Regions from separate parts of the Micromonospora sp. NPDC005173 genome, predicted to be linked through region 1. Evidence: riboswitches for the same ligand, from Rfam matches in the RefSeq annotation. Region 1 holds a riboswitch; the other holds the start of a gene.
The links. Region 1 has a riboswitch for thiamine pyrophosphate ahead of thiE (thiamine phosphate synthase). Riboswitches for the same ligand answer to the same signal wherever they lie in the genome.
Positions count from the first base shown of each region.

Region 2: linked by a shared signal. The riboswitch ahead of ABZV00_RS21815 (ECF transporter S component) and the one ahead of thiE (thiamine phosphate synthase) in region 1 are both predicted to bind thiamine pyrophosphate.

Region 1 is NZ_JBEXIK010000024.1:48,320-55,440, reverse strand. Features, by position in the region: gene ABZV00_RS24010 (ThuA domain-containing protein) at 1-3,563, opposite strand, end outside; TPP riboswitch at 3,875-3,984, shown strand; gene thiE (thiamine phosphate synthase) at 3,979-4,605, shown strand; gene thiO (glycine oxidase ThiO) at 4,599-5,798, shown strand; gene thiS (sulfur carrier protein ThiS) at 5,798-5,998, shown strand; gene ABZV00_RS23990 (thiazole synthase) at 5,995-6,774, shown strand; gene ABZV00_RS23985 (thiamine phosphate synthase) at 6,888-7,121, shown strand, end outside.
Region 2 is NZ_JBEXIK010000020.1:9,751-16,871, reverse strand. Features, by position in the region: gene ABZV00_RS21830 (hypothetical protein) at 1-102, shown strand, start outside; gene ABZV00_RS21825 (energy-coupling factor transporter transmembrane component T) at 157-957, opposite strand; gene ABZV00_RS21820 (ABC transporter ATP-binding protein) at 977-2,392, opposite strand; gene ABZV00_RS21815 (ECF transporter S component) at 2,503-3,093, opposite strand; TPP riboswitch at 3,170-3,274, opposite strand; gene ABZV00_RS21810 (alpha/beta hydrolase) at 3,380-4,210, shown strand; gene ABZV00_RS21805 (AAC(3) family N-acetyltransferase) at 4,239-5,045, shown strand; gene ABZV00_RS21800 (SIS domain-containing protein) at 5,042-5,791, shown strand; gene ABZV00_RS21795 (DUF6328 family protein) at 5,918-6,418, shown strand; gene ABZV00_RS21790 (acyl-CoA dehydrogenase family protein) at 6,539-7,121, shown strand, end outside.

The DNA of each region.
Region 1 (7,121 bases):
AGCTGGTTCTCCCGGACCACGCTGGTCCACCGGCTCTTGTCGAGGCTGGCGCCGGTGAAGTCGTCCGAGCGCGCCCCGAAGCAGGACGTGTTCGGCGCGTCCACCCGCACCGGCACCGTGGCGTACGCCCTGGCGCCCTTGCTGTCGGTCACCGTGAGGGTCGCGGTGAAGGTGCCCGGGCTGGTGTAGGTGTGGCTGGCGTCCACAGTGGTCGCCGTGCCGCCGTCACCGAAGTCCCAGGCGTACGTCAGCGGGGTGTCACCCTCGGCGTCGGTGGCCGTGCCGTCGAAGGCGACGGTTACCGGCGCGGTGCCGGTGGCCGGGGTGGCGGTGGCGCTCACCGCCGGCGGCGCGTTCTCGGTGACGCCGCGGCCGAGGAAGTCCATCCAGTTGACGTTGAGCAGCGATCCCGCGCCACCGTTCGCGTCCCGGGCGACGAAGTACAGCGTGCCGCTCCCGGCGCCGGTCACCGGCGCGGTCACGTCCGTGTACGTCTGCCACCCGCCGGTGCCCGGGACGGTGGCCGTGGCGACCACCGGTCCGTCGACCGCACCGGCGCGGACCTCGATCCGGCCTCCGGAGGTGGCCGAGGCGGCCCGGAACCGGATGTCGGTGATGTTGGTGAGGTTCGCCGGGGCGAGCGACCACCAGTCGCCGTCCTCGATGAAGCCGATGTTCTGGCCGCCGCCGGCGGTGTCGCCGGTGGTCTCCCGCTGCACGCCGGCGTCGCCGCCGCCGGTGCTCACCGGCGCCCGCCCGGTGGCGGTGAAGTACTCGGCCTGCTTGCGCTTGGGCTGCAACTGCTCGATGGCCCGCCCGGTGAGCGGTCCGGCCCCACCAGCGCCACCCTCGTCGGTGTAGGTGGCCTCGAAGACCGCGAACACGTTCGCCTCGGCGCCGTGCCCGGAGGCGAGCGACGTCTGGACCGTGCCGGTGCAGCCGGTGTGCTGCTCCAGCGGGTGGGCGTGCTCGTCGTGACCGAGCAGCACCTGGAGCTGCACCCGGTCGCAGTCGATCTGCCCGTCCTCCGGGTCGGTCACCGTGACCGTGTAGCGGACCTGGTCACCCCAGTCGAAGAAGCCGCCGTCCGGCGGGAACTCGATGGTCACCGTCGGCGCGGTGTTGCCCACGGTGACCGGCACGTTGGCCACCGCGGTACGGCCCTTCGGGTTGGTGACGGTGAGCTGGGCGGTGAAGCTGCCCGCCGTGGCGTAGGTGTGCGTCGGGTTGGCCTCGGTGGAGGTCTGCCCGTCGCCGAAGGCCCAGGCGTAGGTGAGCGTGCCACCGTCCGGGTCCCGCGAGCCGGCGCTGGAGAAGGCGACCGTCAACGGTGCGGGCCCCGACGTCGGGGTGGCCGCCGCCACCGCGATCGGTGCGCGGTCACCGGCGATGTAGTCGATCCGGTAGACGCCGGAGTTGTCGTTGTTGCCGCCGAAGCCGCTGCCCCACTCGATCAGGTAGAGCGCGCCGTCCGGGCCGAACTCGAAGTCCATCGGCCGGATCATGCTCATCCCGGTGAGCAGCTGGTTGATGTCCACCAACGACTTGCCGTCGGCGGTCACCTGCATGGTGTACATCTTCGACTGGTTCCACTCGCCGAGCAGCGCCTTGCCGTCGTAGTACGCCGGCCACTTCCGGTCGGAGTCGAGGTCGGCGTCGTACCGGTAGACCGGGCCGCCCATCGGGGCTCCGCCGCCGCCGATCTCCGGGTACCGCGCGTCACCGGCGTAGCCGTAGTCGACGGTCGCCGGTACGACCGGCGGGAGGTTGGCCAGGCCGGTGTTGTTGGGCGAGTTGTTGACCGGAGCCGCGCAGTCGAACTTCGCCCCGCTCGGGCCGGACGGGAACGTGTAGTCGTTGTACGCCTCGTTCGTTCCGGTGCAGTACGGCCAGCCGTAGTTGCCGGGGGTGACGATGTTCCACTCGACCAGGCCCCGGGGGCCCCGGTTCGGGTTGTCGGCGTTGGCGTCCGGCCCGTAGTCCGCGACGTAGAGGGTGTTGGTGCCCGGGTCGGTGCCGATCCGGAACGGGTTGCGGAAGCCCATCGCGTAGATCTCGGGACGGGTCTTCTCGGTGCCGGACGGGAAGAGGTTGCCCGCCGGGACGGTGTACGTCCCGTCGTCCTCCGGGTGGATCCGGATCACCTTGCCGCGCAGGTCTTTGGTGTTGCCAGAGGTGCGCTGCGCGTCGAAGTCCTGGCGTCCCGGCCGCTCGTCGATCGGCGTGTACGCGCTGGACTCGAACGGGTTGGTGTTGTCACCGGTGGCCAGGTAGAGGTTGCCGTCGCCGTCGAACGCCATGCTGCCGCCGGCGTGGCAGCAGGTGTTGCGCTGGGTGTCGACCCGCAGCACCTGCTTCTCGCTGGCCGGGTCGATGGTGTCGCCGGTCACGGTGAACCGGGACAGCAGGTTGCGCGCGATGCCGTCGTTCGGGGCGTAGTAGAGGTAGACCCACTTGTTGGTGGCGAAGTCCGGGTCGAGCCGGATGCCGATCAGGCCGTCCTCGTTGCCGGTGAAGACGTCCAGGTCGACGGCGGTGACGGTGCTGCCGGTGTCCGGCTTGACGATCTGCACCCGGCCGTCGCGCTCGATGTAGAAGACCCGCCCGTCGGGCGCGATGTCCAGCTCCATCGGGTTGCTGGTGTTGCTGTCCAGGGCGACCTTCTCGAAGCTCGTGGTCTTCGAGGCGCCGCAGTCGGCGTCCGCCACGCCGGCGGCGGTCCGGATGCCGCCGAGCAGGTGGTTGAGGAACTCCGGCTCGGCGTACGACTCCCGGGTGTGCCCGCCCCCGGTGTACCAGGAACGACCGCCGTCGAAGTCCTGGCACCAGGCGATCGGGTGGTCGGCGCCCATCGCGCCGGCACCCGGGGTGTAGCTCTTCTCGTCCAGGGTGGCCAGCACGTGCACGTCCGGCCGGGGGTTGGTCTGGTAGTTGTACCACTCGTCGAACCGGGACCAGCGGTCCGGCAGTTCAGCGGTGGACGGGTGGGCGTGGTCCTCCACCTTGACCGTGGCCTGCTGGTTCGCCGGGTGGTTGGCGAAGTACGCGCCGACCAGGTCGCCGTACCAGGCCCAGCTGTACTCGGTGTCCGAGGCGGCGTGGATGCCGACGTAACCGCCGCCGGCACGCACGTAACGCTCGAACGCCGCCTGCTGCTCGGCGTCCAGGACGTCGCCGGTGGTGGAGAGCCAGATCACCGCCTTGTACTTCGCCAGATTGGCATCGGTGAACGCGGCACCGTCCTCCGAACTGTCCACGGTGAATCCGTTGGCAGCGCCGAGTTGTTGGATGGCGGCGAGACCGGTGGGGATGGAGTCGTGGCGGAAGCCGGCCGTCTTGGAGAACACCAGGACGGAGAAGGGCTCGTCGGCGGCCTGGGCCGCCCGGGGGAGTGGCTGGGTGGCCGGGGCGGCCTGCACGACCGCTGGCGCGGCCTGTGCGGCCGGTGCGGCCTGCGCGGCGGGAGCCGCCTGCGCCGGCAGCCCGAACAGGGTCGTCGAGGCGAGGGCAAGGGAGATCAGGGTCGCAGTGATGGGTACGCGGGCACGACGAGAATCGGACACGCCGCCTCCTATGTCGCGGTGGACAGGGATCGCGGGGGCCGGCTCGCCGAAGACCGTCCCAGATGGAGCCGGTGCGGGCGCCGTGCCAGGGCGCCCACTCCAGCATTTTGTCGAATCGCTGAACAAATTAATTCGGCTGGATCAATGTCGGGCAAGATGCCGACGGGTAACGGTTCTGCAACGGCAGGCGACATTCCGAACAGGACCGCATGAAGCGCCCAACGGATCTCGCCACGCGCCACGGCCGGGGCCCGCCGACCAGCCGCCGACCCCGCCTTGGCAGACCGGCGGAACTGTCGTACGGTGACACGCAAGTAACCCACGGGAGCCCGGTGTACCGGGCTGAGAGGGGGGCTGACAGCCCCCGACCGTCGAACCTGATCCGGGTAATGCCGGCGCAGGGAGGAGAGTTGCCGTGCCGTCCCTTGGGCGACTGCATCTGATCACCGACACCCGACCCGGGCGGGATCCGCTCACCGTGGTCCGGGCCGCCCTCACAGCGGCCCGCGCCGACCTGGTGGTGCAGGTCCGGGTCGAGGACTCCGCTACCGACCGCGAGGCGTACGACCTGGCCCGCCGGGTGCTGGCGCTCTGTGCGCCGTACGGGGCGAACTGCCTGGTCAACGACCGGCTGCACGTGGCGCTGGCGGTGGGCGCCGCCGGTGGGCACGTCGGGGCCGACGACCTGCCGGTCGCCGCCGCCCGCCGGGTGCTCGGCCCCACCCGTGTGCTGGGAGCCACCGCCCGCGCGCCGGGGACGGCGGTCGAGGCGGTCGCCGCCGGAGCGAGCTACCTGGGCGTCGGGCCGTGCCACGCCACCAGCACCAAGTCCGGGCTACCCGACCCGATCGGCCCAGCGGGGGTACGCGCGGTCACCGGCGCCGTCGACGTGCCGGTCATCGCGATCGGCGGGGTGACCGCCGACCGGGTGCCGGCGCTGCGGGACGCCGGGGCGTACGGGGTGGCCGTCGTCGGCGCGATCTCCGCCGCCGCCGATCCCGCCCGGGCCACCGCCGAGCTGCTCGGGGCGCTGACGTGCTGACCGGCCGGTCCCCGTCGACGCGATCCGACGACCGGGTCCGGCCGGACGTGGCGGTGGTGGGGGCGGGCCCGATCGGGTTGGCGATCGCCTGGCGGTGCGCCGCGCGCGGGCTGCGAGTGGAGGTGCACGATCCGGCCTCCGGCTCGGGGGCGTCGGCCGTGGCCGCGGGCATGCTCTCCCCGGTCGCCGAGGCGTACTTCGGTGAACGGCAGTTGACCGGGTTGCTGCTGGCGTCCGCCGCCCGCTGGCCGGCGTTCGCCGCCGAGCTGACCGAGGCGACCGGCGCCGAGTTCGGCTACCGGACCGAGGGCACCCTGATGGTCGGGCTGACCGGCGACGACCTGGCCGAGGCGCGCCGGCTCTGGGCGTACCAGCAGGGGTTGGGACTGCCGGTGACCCCGCTGCGCCCCACCGAGCTGCGCGACCGCGAGCCGGCGCTTGCGCCGCGGGTGCGCGGCGGCGCGCTCGCGCCCACCGACCACCAGGTTGACCCCCGGCTGCTGGTGCCGGCGCTGCGCACGGCCGCCCGGCGGTCCGGCGCGGTGCTCGTGCCGCAGCCGGTCCGGCACCTCTCCGAGGTGGACGCCCGGATCACCGTGGTCGCCGCCGGCTGCGGCGCGGCCGCCCTCACCGGCCTGCCGGTGCGGCCGGTGAAGGGCCAGGTCCTCCGGCTGCGCGCGCCCGACGGCGTCGCGCCGGGCTTCCGGCACGTGATCCGGGGGTACGCCGACGGCGAGCAGGTCTATCTGGTGCCCCGCGTCGACGGCGAGGTGGTGCTCGGCGCGACGGTAGAGGAGCGGTCGGACACCACGGTCACCGCCGGCGCGGTGCTGCGCCTGCTCCGTGCCGGCGTCGACCTGCTCCCCGAGCTGGCCGAGTACGACCTGGTCGAGGCGGTCGCCGGGCTGCGCCCGGGCACCCCGGACAACGCGCCCATCCTCGGGCCGCTGCCCGGCCGGCCGGACGTGCTGGCCGCCACCGGGCACCACCGGCACGGCATCGTGCTCACCCCGGTCACCGCCGACCTGATCGCCGACCTGGTGACCACCGGCGTGCCCGACCCGCTGCTCGCGCCCTTCCGGCCCGACCGCTTCTCCAGCAACTCCCCGGAATCCACCGGCGCGGTCGGTGTCGGTGGGCTGGCTGGGTCCGGTGCCGTCGGTGTTGGCGATCGGACGATGGAGGAGGACTGATGGAGTTGACGGTGAACGGGGCCGGACGCAGCGTCCCAGGTGGCGCGTCGGTGGCCGACCTGGTCCGCGACGTCGCACCCCAGCAGCGCGGGGTGGCGGTCGCGGTCAACGGCGAGGTGGTGCCCCGGGCCGGCTGGCCGGCGACGGTGCTGCGCGACGGTGACCGGGTCGAGGTGCTCACCGCCGCGCAGGGCGGGTGAGCGGCGTGCCGTTCGAGCTGGGCGGAGTGACGTTCACCTCGCGGCTGATCCTCGGCACCGGCGGAGCCGCGAATCTGCACGTGCTGGAGCAGGCGATCCGGGCGTCCGGCACGGAGCTGGTCACCCTCGCCCTGCGCCGGGTGGACACCGCCCCGGGCTCAGCCGGTGGGCTGTTGGAGCTGCTGGACCGGTGCGGGGTACGGCTGCTGCCGAACACCGCCGGCTGCTACACCGCCCCCGAGGCGGTGAAGGTGGCCCGACTGGCCAGGGACGCGTTCGACACCGACTGGATCAAGCTGGAGGTGATCGGCGACGAGCGGACGTTGCTGCCCGACGGGGTGGAACTGCTCCGCGCCGCCGAGGAGTTGGTCGCCGACGGCTTCACCGTGCTGCCGTACACCAGCGACGACCCCGTGCTCGCGCGCCGGCTGGCCGACGTGGGCTGCGCCGCGGTGATGCCGGCCGGCGCGCCGATCGGCTCGGGGCTCGGCATCGGCAACCCGCACCACATCCGGCTGATCCGGCAGGGCGTGGACGTGCCGGTGATCCTCGACGCCGGCATCGGCACCGCGTCCGACGCGGCCCTGGCCATGGAGCTGGGCTGCGACGCGGTGCTGCTGGCCAGCGCGGTCACCCGGGCCGCCGATCCGGTGACGATGGCCACCGCGATGCGGTACGCGGTCGAGGCGGGCCGCCTGGCCGCAGGCGCCGGACGGATCGCCCGCCGCTTCCACGCCCTCCCGTCCACTCCGGACGAGGGAAGACCCGACCTGTGACCCCCACCCCACCTCCGTCGGCGCCGGGACGAAGCCCCGCAGATCTTGGACCCGATTCTTCCAAGACCTCGACGGGGACCGTGCCGTCGGGCGTCGTGGTGTTGACGGATCGGCTGGTGGCGCGGGGGCCGCTTGACCTGGTCGTGGCGGGGGCCGTGGCTGGGGGAGTGCGATGGGTGGTGCTGCGGGAGAAGGATCTGCCCCGCGCCGAGCGCGCCGCCCTCGCCGCCGACCTGCGCGCGATCCTCAGCGAAGCCGGCGGAACCCTGATCGTGGCCGGTCCCGACCCGCTCGGTGGCGACGCCGTCCACCTGCCCGCCGCCGGCCCGTACCCGCCACCGACCCAC
Region 2 (7,121 bases), on a different contig from region 1:
GCACCGACGGCCGGACCGCCGCACGGCGGTGGCCCCCGCTCCGCTGGCGGCCGTAGCCAACGCGCCGGCCAACCCCGCCGCTACGCCTTCCGCCGCAGCTGAACCAACCCTTGTCGGCCCCGCCCCGCCCTCAGCTTTGCTGTGGGTGGGGCGGGGTCAGCCGATCAGGGGGCGGAAGGTTCCCAGGAGGATGCTGGTGGTCAGGGCGGTGCCGGCCAGCACCGCTGCGGCGACGATCAGCAGGGTGTCGGCGCGGGTGAAGGGCTGACGGCGGGCCACGGTACGCGGCGTGCCGGCGTCGAAGCCGCGCGCGTCCATCGCCACGGCCAGCCGGGTGCCCCGGCGGATCGCACCGACCAACAGCGCGAACGCCGTGGAGGTGAACAGCCGCAGCTTCGCCACCGGGTTGCGCCCGGCGTCGACGCCACGCGCCCGCCGGGCCATGCTGATCATCTGCCACTCCTGACCGAGCAGCGGCACCAGCCGGAACGCGGCCAGCGCCCCGATGGCGAACCGGGCTGGCGCCTTCGCGTTCTGGATCAGCGCGTCGGCCAGGTCGGTGGGATCGGTGGTGGCGAAGACGATCACGCCGGGCAGGGCCACCGCGAGCACCCGCAGCACCAGGCCGAGCGCGGTGAGCAGCACTCCGGTGGTCACCAGCACCGGTCCCGCGTCCAGCAGGACCCGGCCGGACCGGTCGGCGGCGAACAGCACCAGGGTGATCAGGATGCCGGCGGCACTGACCAGCAGCGGCCACGCTCGCCGGGCCAGCACCCGGTAGCGGATGCCGAACAGCGGCAGCACGGCGAGTTCGACCGCGATGGCGATCGCCGGGGCCACCGGGTCCAGGGTGGCCAACAGGATGAACGAGAAGAGCAGTGCGGCGGCCACCTTCGCCACCGGGTTGCGGCGGGCCAGCGGCGCACCGGGCGCGGCGACCGGCTCGATGCTGATCATCGGTTGTCGTCCCCGCTGGTCACGATCGCTCCAGGGTGACGGTGCGGTCGGCGAGCGCGGCGACGAAGTCCGCGTCGTGGGTGACCGTGACGACGCCGTGTCCGGCGTCGCGCAGGTCGGCGAAGAGGTCGACCAACTCCCGCCAGGTGCGTCGGTCCTGGCCGAAGGTGGGTTCGTCGCAGATCAGCAGACGGGGCGCGGTGGCCAGGGCGGTCGCCACGCTCAGCCGCCGCGCCTCGCCACCGGAGAGGGTGTACGGGTTGGCAGCGGCGAGCCGGGTCAGCCGCAGCCGGTCCAGCAGCCCGGCCACGGTCTCCTTGACGGCCGCCTCGGGTTGGCCGGTCCGGCGCGGACCGAGCGCCAACTCGTCGAAGACCGTGCTGGTGACGAACTGGTGCTCCGGATCCTGAAAGACCGACCCGATCCGCCGGGCCAGCGCGGGTGCCCGCCACCGGTGCGGGGGAGTGCGCTGGTCCGGCCCGGCCAGCTCGGCGGACGCGGTGACCCGGCCGACGCCCGGCCGGAGCAGCCCGCCGAGCAGCAGTGCCAGGGTCGACTTGCCGGCGCCGTTGGGCCCGCGTACGGCGAGCGCCTCGCCGGCGCGTACCGCCAGGTCGGTCGGGCCCAGCCGGGGCGGCAGGCCGAGCCGGTCGGCGGTGAGCAACAGCTCGCCGGGGGCGGCGGTCGCCGGCCGGGGCGCGATGGGGTGACCCGGCACCCAGACACCCTCGGCGGCGAGGGCGTCGCCGTGCGCGGCGAAGATCGCCGCGGGCGGGCCGTCCGCGCGGACCCCGCCGCCGGGCTCCAGGACGACGACCCGGTCGACCAGGGGCAGCGCCTCGGTGACCCGGTGCTCCACCAGGATCAGCGTGGTGTCCGCGTCCAGCGCGCCGGCCACCGCCCGCCGGACCAGGTCGGCGCCGGCCGGGTCGAGGTTGGCGGTCGGCTCGTCGAGCAGGAGCAGGCCGGGTCGCAGCGCCAGCGCGCCGGCCAGGGCGAGGCGTTGCTGCTCGCCGCCGGAGAGCGCGGCGGTGTTCCGGTCCCGGGAGTACGGGAAGCCGACCCGATGCAGGGCCTCGTCCACCCGGGGCCAGATCTCGCCGGCCGGCACGCCCCGGTTTTCCAGCCCGAACGCGACGTCGTCGCCGCAGCGGGCCATCACCAGCTGGGTCTCCGGGTCCTGGAAGACGATGCCGACCCGTTCCCGCCCCTTGCGTGGGTCGAGCCCGTCGATCTCGACCGTGCCCTCCTGCTCGCCGGAGTCCTCGGGTAGCAGCCCGGCCAGTGCGCTGAGCAGGGTGCTCTTGCCGGCCCCCGAGGGCCCGAGCAGCAGCACCCGCTCCCCAGCCTCGACCCGCAGGTCCACCCCACGCACCGCCCAGGCGAGGCGCCCGGCGTGCCGCCAGCCGAACCCCCGCAACTGCACCCCGCTCACCGCACCCACACCCCCACTCCGCGTCCGGTCCACCCTGCCCGGTCGATCATGAGGTTGGCGGGTGTTTCGAAGATCAATCCGCCGGTCAACCTCATGATCGACACGGATGGTCAGATGGCGGGGCGGTCGCGGGCTACCGGGAAGCGGTCGAGGACGCCGGTGTTGGCCAGGGCGCGGGTGAGCAGCCAACCGCCGGCGCCGGCGAGCACCGTGGCGCTGACGATGGTGAGCAGTGCGTACGGGATGCGGTAGTCGGTGAGCGCGTAGTCGACGTTCCAGACGAAGAAGTCGAACAGGGCGGCGCTGAGCCCGGTCAGCGCGCCGGCCAGTACCGCGGTCGGCAGCCGGAACGACCGGTACCGGAAGGCGGCGAAGGCCAACTCGGCGCCGATTCCCTGCACGATGCCCTGCGGGATGACCGTGCCGGCCCACTGGCTGCCCAGCAGCGCGGAGAGGACCGCGGCCACCGTCTCGCAGTAGAGCGCGGCGCCGGGCTTGCGGATGACCAGGCCGCCGAGCACGGCCGGCATCAGCCAGACCCCGTAGAGCAGGGTCTGCGCCGGCGGGAAGAAGGCGAAGGCGCCCTCGGTGGCACTCCAGACCAGGCCCCAGGCCCAGAAGATGACGCCGAAGGCGACCGCGATCACCGAGGCGACCACGATGTCGATGGTGCGCCAGCGGTTGGTGTCGGTGTGGTTCATGTGGATGCTCCTAGTCCTGAATGCGAACCAGGAGAAGACGCACGCCGCAGCCCGGTTGGCACCGGACGGCGGCGCGGCTGGAGGTCGACCGAACTCCCTGCGCTGGCATTACCCAGATCAGGTTCGAGGGTCTGCGGGCGTGCCCGCACTCTCAGCGCTGTGCGCTCCCCTGTCGGATGTGAAGTTGTCTCGGTGACGCTAGCACCGACCGGGGGTGCCGGCCCAGCAGGACGTCCGCCACCTCGGCGGCCGGCCCGCACGACGCCGGCTGGGTAGGCTGACGATCATGCGGGTCGACGCGCGAGGTCTCACGTTCGAGGTACGCACCGGTGGCCCGTCGGGCGGTGCACCCGTCGTGCTGCTGCACGGCTTCCCCCAGCACTCCGGCGAGTGGGACGAGGTCGTCCCGGCGCTGCACGCCGCCGGGCTGCGCACGTACGCGCTGGACCAGCGGGGCTACTCGCCGGGCGCCCGGCCGGCAGCGGTCGCCGAGTACCGGATCCCCGAGCTGGTCGCCGACGTGGTGGCCGTGCTCGACGCTCTCGGTCTGGACGCCGTTCACCTGGTCGGCCACGACTGGGGCGCCGTCGTGGCGTGGGCGATGGCCGCTGAGCACCCCGAGCGGGTCCGCACGCTGACCGCGGTGTCCGTGCCCCATCCGGCGGCCATGGCGCACGCGCTCGCCAACGACGGCCAGCAGAAGGCCCGCTCGTCGTACATCGCGCTGTTCCGCAAGCCGGAAAAGGCGGAGAAGGTGCTGCTGGCGTGGAACGCGACCGCGCTGCGCAAGCTGCTCGGCGGGGTGGGCGATGCGACCCGGGTGGCCCGCTACGCGGACCCGATGCGCGAGCCGGGGGCGCTCACCGCCGCCCTGAACTGGTACCGGGCGATGTCGCGCGCCGACCTGGCCGACGTCGGCCAGGTCGCGGTGCCCACCACGTACCTGTGGAGCGACCGGGACATGGCCATCGGCCGGACCGCCGCGGAGGCGTGCGCCGCGAACGTGACCGGGGATTACCGCTTCGTACAACTGCCCGGGGTGAGTCACTGGATTCCGGACGCCGCGCCGGGCCCGCTGGCCGAGGCGATCCTGGCCCGGGTCGGCGGCGCGGCCTGAACCGCGCCGGGCAGCGAGGAGGACCACTGTGACGACGGACGCCGGCACGCCGGGCACCCGGCGGTCGCTCGCCGCGCAACTGCGCCTGCTGGGCGTACGCCCCGGTGCAACGCTGCTGGTGCACGCCGCGCTGCGTCCGCTGGGCTTCGTCTGTGGCGGGCCGCAGGCGGTGGTGCTCGCCCTGCGCGACGCCCTCGGCCCGGACGGCACCCTCGTGGTGCCCACCCACACTCCCGACAACAGCGACCCCGCGCAGTGGCGCAACCCGCCGGTGCCGGCGGACTGGTGGCCGCTGATCCGCGCCGAGATGCCGGGCTTCGACCCGGCGGTCACCCCGAGCCGGTACATGGGTGTGCTCGCCGAGACGGTCCGTGGCTGGCCGGGCGCACTGCGCAGCTCGCATCCGCAGGTGTCGTTCGCCGCGCTCGGGCCGGCCGCCGAGCAGGTGATGGCCGGGCACGACCGGGCCGACATGCTCGGCGAGGGCTCCCCGCTGGCCCGGCTCCACGATCTGGACGCCGACGTGCTGCTGCTCGGCGTGGACCATGGCGTGAACACCTCAATGCACCTCGCCGAGTACCGCCGACCGTCCCCGCCCAGGGAGCGGCTGGGCGGGGCGGTGCGTACCGCCGATGGTGGCCGTGAATGGGTGTGGTGGCAGGACGTACGGCTCGACGAGACCGACTTCGGCGCGTTGGGCCGGGACCTGGAGGCCACCGGGGCGGTCCGCATCGGACCGGTCGGCACCGGGACCGGCAGGTTGATGCGCCAGCGGGCGGCGGTCGACTTCGCGGTGCACTGGCTGGCCCGCAACCGGACGATGGAGGATGCATGAGCGTGAGTGCCGAGGACTACCTGGCCGTGGTGACCGAGACGATCGGCCGGGTGGCCGCCAGCCAGCGTGCGGCGGTGGAGCAGGCCGCCGACCTGATCGCCGACGCGGTGCGCGCCGACGGGGTGGTGCACGCGTTCGGCACCGGGCACTCGGAGGCGCTGGCCATGGAGATCGCCGGCCGGGCCGGTGGCCTGGTGCCGACCAACCGGATCGCGTTGCGTGATCTGGTGCTGCTTGGCGGGGAGCCGGCCGAGCGGCTCGGCCCGCTGCTGGAACGGGACCCGGCGGTGGCGCACCGGCTCTACGAGCTTGCCCCGGTGCGGCCCGCCGACGTCTTCGTGCTCGCCTCGAACTCTGGGGTCAACGGCGCGATGGTGGAGTTCGCCACGTTGGTCAAGCAGCGCGGGCACGGGCTGGTGGCGATCACCTCCGCACAACATTCCGGTGGGATGGCCTCCCGGCACCCGTCCGGGCGCAAGCTGGCCGACCTCGCCGACGTGGTGCTCGACAACGGCGCACCGTACGGCGACGCGACGCTGCCGCTGCCCGGCGGTGGCGCGGTCGGCGCGGTCTCCTCGATCACCGCGGCTCTGCTGGCCCAGCAGATCACCGTGGAGGTGGTGGCCCGGTTGCTGGCGGCGGGGGAGCGGCCCCCGGTCTACCTGTCGGCGAACATCCCGGACGGCGACGCGCACAACGCGGAGTTGGAGGCCCGGTACGCGGGCCGGATCCGGCGCGGCTCCTGAGCCCGCTCGGGCAGGGCAGGTGACCGACTGGTGTCGTGAACCTGTTTCGTGCTCGGCCGGGTGGGGCATTGGCGTTGCTGCCGGCGGCCAGGATCGCCGGCAGTACCGTCGCACCGGAGGTAGCACGTGTCAAAGGAGACCGACAAGCAGCGTTGGCAGCGCAACTTCGCCGACCTGTTGCAGGAGTTGCGGGTCGCCCAGACCGGCGTGCAGATCCTCTTCGCCTTCCTGCTCACCCTGCCGTTCAGCAACGGCTTCACCCAGACCAGCGAGTTTCAGCGGGACGTCTACATCGTCGCGCTGCTCGCGGCGGCCGCCGCCACCGCGATGATCATCTCCCCGGTGGCGTTCCACCGGGCGCTGTTCCGGCAGGGCCGCAAGCCGGAGCTGGTCCGTTTCGCCCACCGGATGGCCACCGGCGGCCTCGCCTTCATGCTGATCGCGATGGTCAGCGCGGTGCTGCTGATCACCGACTTCGTGCTGGACCGGCCGATCGCCTTCGTGCTCAGCGCGCTGACCGGGCTCTGGTTCCTCACCTTCTGGATGCTCCTGCCGTTCGCCCGCCGCAACTGGGGCGAGGACGACATCGACGATGACGACGACGACCCGCGGGCCCTGGCCGACTGACGTCGTCGGGCGAGGCCGAACTCGATCTTCACGGAGCGCTACCCCTGGGTAACAACCGGGGGTAGCGTGACGGTAGTCGCGCATGTCGACGCAGCCGCACCGAGCTTCGAGGGGGCAGCCGTGACCACGACGCAGAACAGCCGACCCGCACCGGACGGCCCCGACTCCGGCGCCACCCCCAGCACCCAGGGCGGCGCGGCGCCGCTGCCGGCAGAGGCCGGGCAGGTCTCCGAGAAGGAGGCTCGGCAGGTCGCCGAGGCCGCCCGGGAGTCCGTCTGGGACCGGCCCAGCTTCGGCAAGGAGTTGTTCCTCGGCCGGTTCCGGCTCGACCTGATCGATCCGTGGCCCCGTTCCGACCCGGCCGATGTGGCCCGCGCGGAGGATTTCCTCGGCCGGTTCCGCGCCTTCCTGACGTCCGAGGTGGACGGTGCCGCCATCGAGCGGGACGGGTCCATTCCGGACGCGGTGTTCCACGGTCTGGCCGACCTCGGTGCGTTCGGCATGAAGATCGACCGCTCGTACGGCGGTCTCGGGCTGAGCAACCTGCACTACTGCCGGGCGCTGATGCTGGCCGGCTCGGTCAGCCCGGCGATCGGCGCGCTGCTCTCGGCGCACCAGTCGATCGGGGTGCCGCAGCCGCTGAAGATGTTCGGCACCGCCGAGCAGAAGCAGCGCTTCCTGCCCCGGCTCGCCGCTGGCGAGG